Regions from separate parts of the Streptomyces sp. NPDC007205 genome, predicted to be linked through region 2. Evidence: riboswitches for the same ligand, from Rfam matches in the RefSeq annotation. Region 2 holds a riboswitch; each other region holds the start of a gene.
What was found. A riboswitch is a leader RNA that binds a small molecule or an ion and turns the genes downstream of it on or off. The one in region 2 is predicted to bind cobalamin.

Region 1 (2,176 bases), on a different contig from region 2:
CTGACGCACCAGCCACCGGCAGATCCCGGCCGTCACGACGCTCTTGCCGGCGTCGGAGGTGGTGCCGGCGACGAGGAGTCCCCCGTTCACTTCCCACGTCCCTTCAGACCCTTGGCGAGACCTTTGGCGAGGTGGCGCACGGCGACCGTGGTGCCGAGCGCGAGCAGGCCGACGCGGCCGGAGAGCCGTACGGCCCGGTCGATGTCGGTGACCCGGACCGCCCGTCCGGTGTCCCCGTTCAGCACGGGCCGGTGCTCGACCCGGCCGCCGTAGGAGAGCGTGCCGCCCAGGCGTACGCCGAGGGCTCCGGCGAAGGAGGCCTCGACGGGCCCGGCGTTGGGGCTCGGGTGCCTGCGGGCGTCGGCCTGCCAGGCGCGCAGGGCACCGCGGGGGTCGGGGCCGGCCGCGGCGGCGAGTACGGCGGTCAGCCGGGCTCCCGGCCAGCCGGCCAGGTCGTCGAGCCGGGCGGAAGCCCAGCCGTAGCGCCGGTAGCGGGAGGACTTGTGACCGACCATCGCGTCCAGGGTGTTGACCGCCCGGAACCCGAGCAGGCCCGGAACCCCGGCCACGGCCCCCCACACCAGTGCCCCCACGACGGCGTCGGAGGTGTTCTCGGCGACCGACTCGACCACCGCCCGGGCGATCCCGTCGGCGTCCAGTGCCTGCGGGTCCCGGCCGCACAGATGCGGCAGCCGCGCCCGCGCCGCCTCGACGTCTCCGCGTTCCAGGGCGCGCCCGATCGTGCGGGCCTCGCGGGCGAGCGACGTGCCGCCGACGACCGCCCAGGTGGCGGCGGCGGTCAGGGCGAGGGAGGCGGCCGGAGAGGGGCGTACGGCGCGTGCGGCCACCGCGCCGAGTGCGGCGGCGCCTCCGGCGCACACAGCGGTGTGCAGGGCGCCCCAGCCGCGGTGGTCGTGCCACAACGCGCGGTCCACGGCAGCGGCCGCCCGTCCGAACGCGGCGACCGGATGCCCGTGGCGCGGATCGCCGAGGAGCAGGTCACCGAGAAGGCCGGCGGCGGCGCCGTACGCGTACGTGCGATCGGCACCCATCGGCTCAGCCGGCCGTGGGTACAGGAGCGGGCCTGGTTCGGGTCCTGGTCCTTCGGCAGCCGAGCATGGCGATCCGTGTCCTCACTCAGGGTGTCCGCGCCCTGGTTCGACGAGATTCGGCGGTGAGAGTTCCTGGCTTCCGGGGTTCTTCCCCGGTCACAGTGGCGGGACCGCGCCGGATTCGCACCGGCTTCCTCTCTTGCCGCCGTTCATGGCCTGGGCAGTCCACCACGCACCCGGAACGGCCGTCAACTTGCCGTTGACCTGCGGGGGGAGAGTGTGCCGATCCCCACACCGCGGGGCGTGCGGGCATGGGAAAGGCTCCCCTTCCGCGTGACGGGGGAGGGGAGCCTTCAGAGGGTGTGGTCAGTGCTTGGCCACGATCAGGTAGATGCCGTACGCCACCGCCGCCGCGCACGCGGCGAAGCAGACGTAGGCACCGGTGACGGCGAGGCCGGCGGAGCCGCCCTGGGCCGTGGCCTTCTCGCGCCGGGCCAGGCCGTTGATGCCGAGGGTGAAAAGGGCCACCAGGCCCACCGCGAAGGCGAGGCTGACGCCGAAGACGGAGCCGATGGCCGCCCAGTCGATCTTCATGATGCTTCCTTCGTAACCGGGGTGGCCGGATCAGACGGTGGCGGCCGGCGGGGCGGCCGGGGTCACGGGCTCGGCGGCCGCCGGGGAGGCGATCGTGGCCGTCAGGTTCTCGGTGATCGTGCCCGCGGGGGGCGGTGTCACCGCGGCGATGGCGGTGGTCACCACGCCGGCCGGCTCCTCGGTGCCGACGACGACGTTGGAGTGGTCGACGACCTCACGGCGCGAGATCTTCCAGATCGCGGCGCTCGAGGCGACCAGGAAGACGGCGACCGCGGCGGTGCCCCAGTCACCGAGGTCCGTGACGGACTCGGCGCCCGCGCCGACCAGCGCGGCGGCCGGGAGGGTGAGCACCCAGGCGATGGCCATCCGGGTCGCGGTGGACCAGCGGACCACCCCGCCCTTGCGGCCGAGGCCCGCGCCCATCACCGAACCGGAGACGACGTGCGTGGTGGACAGGGAGAAGCCCAGGTGGGCCGAGGCCAGGATGGCGGTCGCGGCACTGGTCTGGGCGGCGAAGCCCTGGCGCGGCT
Region 2 (2,176 bases):
ACGCGGTCGCCTCCTCGACGCACACCGGGGCGGATCTCCCCGGGAGGGAGTGACATGGGCGTGCCGGAGAGGCCGACGGAAGAGGCGTCCGGCGGCGAGGTCACGGGGAGCGCCGGGGCGCCGTGCCGGGTCGTCGTGTGCCGGGACTGCTGCTGCGGCAGTCCCAAGGTCATGGGAGTCGATCACGCCGCGCAGACCGCACGGCTGCGGGCCGAGGTGCCGGTGCGCATCTCTGACTGTCTCGACGTGTGCGACCAGGCCAACGTCATCGTCGTACAGCCGTCCACCGCGGGCCGGGCCGCCGGTGCGCGGCCCGTCTGGCTCGGACTCGTCAACGATCCGGACGCAACCGAGGACATCGTGACCTGGGTGCGGGCGGGCGGCCCGGGCGTCGCTCCCCGGCCGGACATCCTCGACCTGTACGCCTTCACACCGCCACGGCGCCGTGCGGATCCCCGCTGACCGAGGGTCCACCGTCCGGTGCGCGCCACCGACAGACCCGTGCACAACGGCACCGGAGGACCGTCGAGTTGGGCCCCGCCTGCGCTGCCGTCCCTCCGGTCTCGTAGCGTCCCTCCTGGTGAGAGAGGAAGATCACGGCGGGGCAGGCGGTCTTGGCCGTGCGTGCGGCTCGCGGTACGGTCTGTCCGATATCGACGACGGCGAGACGGAAGCCGGTGGGAATCCGGCACGGTCGCGCCACTGTATGCGAGACGCCCCCGCGGCGTCCCATGAGTCAGACCCGTGGCCGTCGTCCTGTGCACCACCGAGATGGGACGCGAACTCCCAGAGGAGGTTCTGCCATGGCGCAGACCGTCGCCCAGCCGACAGCCACCACCCCCGCCGTTCCCGCCACGCTGCCGCTGAAGGCGATTGCTCCCTGGGCGGTCTTCTTCGGCATCCTCATGCTGATCCTGCTCTACTTCGTCGGCGCCGAGCAGGGCGCCACCTCCGTGGTCAACGGCACGGACGTCCACGAGTGGGTGCACGACGCCCGCCACCTGCTCGGCTTCCCCTGCCACTGAGGCGAGGGGACACCGCCCGCCCATGAGTTCCGCAACCGTACGGAACCTTCTCGTACGGGGCATGCTCGCCGGCCTCGCCGCCGGCGTGCTCGCCCTCGTCGTGGCGTACGTCCTCGGTGAGCCGAGCGTCGACAAGGCGATCAGCTTCGAGGAGGCCCACTCCCATGAGCACGAGATGGAGGTCGTCTCCCGCTCCCTGCAGTCCACCGCCGGCCTCGCCACCGGCGTCCTCGTCTACGGGGTCGCCTTCGGCGGCATCGCCGCGCTCGCCTTCTGCTTCGCCCTGGGCCGCGTGGGCCGCTTCAGCCCGCGCGCCACGGCACTGCTGCTGTCGGGCTGCGCCCTGCTCGCCGTGTACGTCGTGCCGTTCCTGAAGTACCCGGCCAACCCGCCGTCGGTCGGCAACCCCGACACCATCGGCAAGCGGACCACCCTGTACTTCCTGATGATGCTGCTCAGCGTCCTGCTGGCGATCGCCGCCACCCTCCTGGGCAAGCGCCTGGCTCCCCGTCTGGGGACCTGGTGGGCGACGGTCGTCGCGGTGGCCGCGTTCACCGTCGTGATCGGTCTGGCCTACCAGTTCCTGCCCGTCGTCAACGAGGTGCCCAAGGGCTTCCCGGCCAGCCTGCTGTGGCGGTTCCGGCTCTCGGCACTGGCGATCCAGACCGCTCTGTGGGGCGGATTCGGCCTCCTCTTCGGCGAGCTGGCCGAGCGCCTGCTGAACCCCGGGCCGGCGACGGCCGGGAGCGGGCGAGCGGTTCCGGCCGCCCGCTGACTCCTTCCGGACAACAGCCGCCCGACAGAGGGCCCTTCGGAACCATCGGGGGGCCCTCCGGCGTTCTGCGGACACCGACGCGCACGGGATCACCGGAAGGGCACGGGAATCCGGCGGGCCGGACGCGGATCACCCGGCCGAGGAGCGGAGGAACCGAGTGGCCAGAGCCCCACAGCCGCGCCGCATCACCCTCGGTGGCCGCGACGCGGTCGCCCTCACCCCGCAGGAATACGAGCAACTGGTCGCCAGTCGACGGCAGATCGGCGGCCAGAGCGCCCGCGTGCGGGTGCTCGCCCAGCAGGCCAAGCGCACCGAACAGCTCCTGCACGACCTGGAGACGCTGATAGCGGCCTCCGGGGACGGCTGCCGGGGACGG
Region 3 (2,176 bases), on a different contig from region 2:
ACGGCCTGGGCATTGACGACCCGGCTGATGGACCGGCTGAGACAGGCGAAGACGGAGGCGCAGGCCAGGTTTCCCCAGCTGCCCTCGGGCCGCGTCTGTGTGTGTCCGAGTCCGTGGGCAAGGAATCCGAGCGTCGGGTGGCCTGCCGGGGCCTTCGAACCCGCCCCCTGTACCGTCAACCAGTCTCTGTGGTGCGAGCGTTCCAGCGCTCCTCGACCCTGGCCAGGCGCCAGTAGCCGATGGCCACGGCCCAGACGACCACGAACAGGCCGGCGATGACGTAGCCGACGTTGTCCAGGTTCAAGCCCGCGATCCAGCCGGTGACGTCGTCGCTCAGACCGAGCTTGTCGTGCAGGACGCCGACCAGTTCGATGGTGCCGACGAAGAAGGCCACGGCGATGGACAGGCCGGTGATGGTGAGGTTGTAGAAGACCTTGCGGACGGGGTTGGAAAACGCCCACTGGTAGGCGAAGTTCATGAACGTTCCGTCGAGGGTGTCGAAGAGGCTCATGCCGGCCGCGAAGAGCAGAGGCAGGCACAGGACCGCATACCAGGGCAGCCCGGCGGCGGCGCCGTTGCCGGCCAGGGCGAGGAGCAGGACTTCGGTCGTGGTGTCGAAGCCGACCCCGAACAGGAAACCGAGCGGGAACATCTGGCCGGGCCTGCGGATGGATTTGGTCAGCCGTCCCAGGAGGCGGTTCATGAAGCCGCGCGAGTCGAGGTGCGCTTCCAGCTCCGCCTCGTCGTAACGTCCGGCCCGCATCGCCTTGAAGACGCGCATGATACCGAACAGCGCCACGAGGTTGAGAGCGGCGATGAGGTACAGGAAGCTGCCGGAGACCGTCGTGCCCACGGTGCCGAGCACCTGGTGGGTTCGCGAGTTGTCGTTCATCAGGGTGCCGGCGAGCTTGGCGCCTCCGGCCACCAGTGCCGCCATGGCGACCACCACGCTGGAGTGGCCGAGCGCGAACCAGAAGCCCACCGACACCGGCCGCTGACCGTCGGCCATCAGCTTGCGGGTGGTGTTGTCGATCGCGGCGATGTGATCGGCGTCGAAGGCGTGCCGCATGCCGAGGGTGTAGGCCGTGATGCCCAGGCCGATCCCGAACGCTTTGGAACCGACCTCGTAGTGACGCGGGATCACCAGCGCGAAGAGAATCCCGAAGGCCACCACATGCAGAGCGACGATCACGGCCAGCAGGCCGACGGTTCGGACGGTGTCCTCGCGTCGCCAGCGGAAGGAAGGGGCGGCGGCTTCGGGCACGCCTGAGGACACGGTCATACGGTCACGCTCCAGCACCTCGTGGATCAGCTTCGTGCTGCCGTGGCCGGTCTCCTGGCTGACGGGTCGACGCGCCCGCCCCTGCCTTCCCGGCCGCGAGACCAGTGGCAATGCATGAGGCGAGAACTCCCCGATCACAGTGGCGAGGGCCGCTCCGGACTGAGCCCTTGAGAGGCTTTCACCGGTCTTCCCGAACACCACGGCCCGCCCACCCTAGATGGCCGGAGACAATCACTGCAAGGCTGCACAACTGATCAGGTATAGGGGGGAGCGCGGTGGCTGCGATGATGAGCCCATTCCCTCACGACGAGGTCGAGGACCGCCCCGGCTCCTCCTCCTTCCCCTCCCGGCACACCGCCGCCGTGGCCTTTACCGCCGCCGTGGCACCCACGTGGCCGGCGGCCGGCGCAGCGTGTGCCCGGCCGGCCACCATGGTGGCGCTCGAGCGGTCGCACGTACGAAGGGGCCGGACGTGCTGGGCGCCGGACAGCCCGGCGACATCGGCCCGTTCAGCCGCTGACCCGACGGTACCGAGGACCACGGCCAGGACGAGGACGGCGAGCAACGTCCGACCGGTAACCGGTGCTGACCCGACCGCCTGTACGTCCCAGAGGGCGGGCCCCGGTGACCGGCAGGAACCGGAGGCTCGCCCCGCATGGGTGCCGCGGGGGACGTGCATGTGCTTCCCGTTCAACGCGTCTGCGGCCGAGAAGGTCACGCCACCGACGTGGTGAGTGCAGGCTGTGGCAGTTCGTATCGGTGGGCCACGGCTCACGCCCTGCCGTTGATGTGCAGCTCAGCGTCGATCACCACCAGCACCGGGGTGCGAGGGGATAGCCATCGCGCCGACCGGCCTCGACGACCTTTCCCTTGCGCACCAGCACCTCGGTTGCT

Region 1: another riboswitch for cobalamin. It lies ahead of ABZ624_RS25450 (cobalamin biosynthesis protein); the one in region 2 lies ahead of ABZ624_RS23000 (CbtB-domain containing protein).
Region 3: another riboswitch for cobalamin. It lies ahead of ABZ624_RS37035 (HoxN/HupN/NixA family nickel/cobalt transporter); the one in region 2 lies ahead of ABZ624_RS23000 (CbtB-domain containing protein).

Annotation. Positions count from the first base shown of each region.
Region 1 covers NZ_JBEYEW010000016.1:129,383-131,558, forward strand. The annotation lists gene ABZ624_RS25445 (cobyric acid synthase) at 1-90, opposite strand, end outside; gene ABZ624_RS25450 (cobalamin biosynthesis protein) at 87-1,052, opposite strand; cobalamin riboswitch at 1,156-1,297, opposite strand; gene ABZ624_RS25455 (hypothetical protein) at 1,419-1,646, opposite strand; gene ABZ624_RS25460 (inorganic phosphate transporter) at 1,677-2,176, opposite strand, start outside.
Region 2 covers NZ_JBEYEW010000014.1:15,331-17,506, forward strand. The annotation lists gene ABZ624_RS22995 (hypothetical protein) at 172-462, shown strand; cobalamin riboswitch at 624-767, shown strand; gene ABZ624_RS23000 (CbtB-domain containing protein) at 804-1,025, shown strand; gene ABZ624_RS23005 (CbtA family protein) at 1,048-1,800, shown strand; gene ABZ624_RS23010 (hypothetical protein) at 1,958-2,176, shown strand, end outside.
Region 3 covers NZ_JBEYEW010000044.1:5,269-7,444, reverse strand. The annotation lists gene ABZ624_RS37035 (HoxN/HupN/NixA family nickel/cobalt transporter) at 176-1,282, opposite strand; cobalamin riboswitch at 1,309-1,499, opposite strand.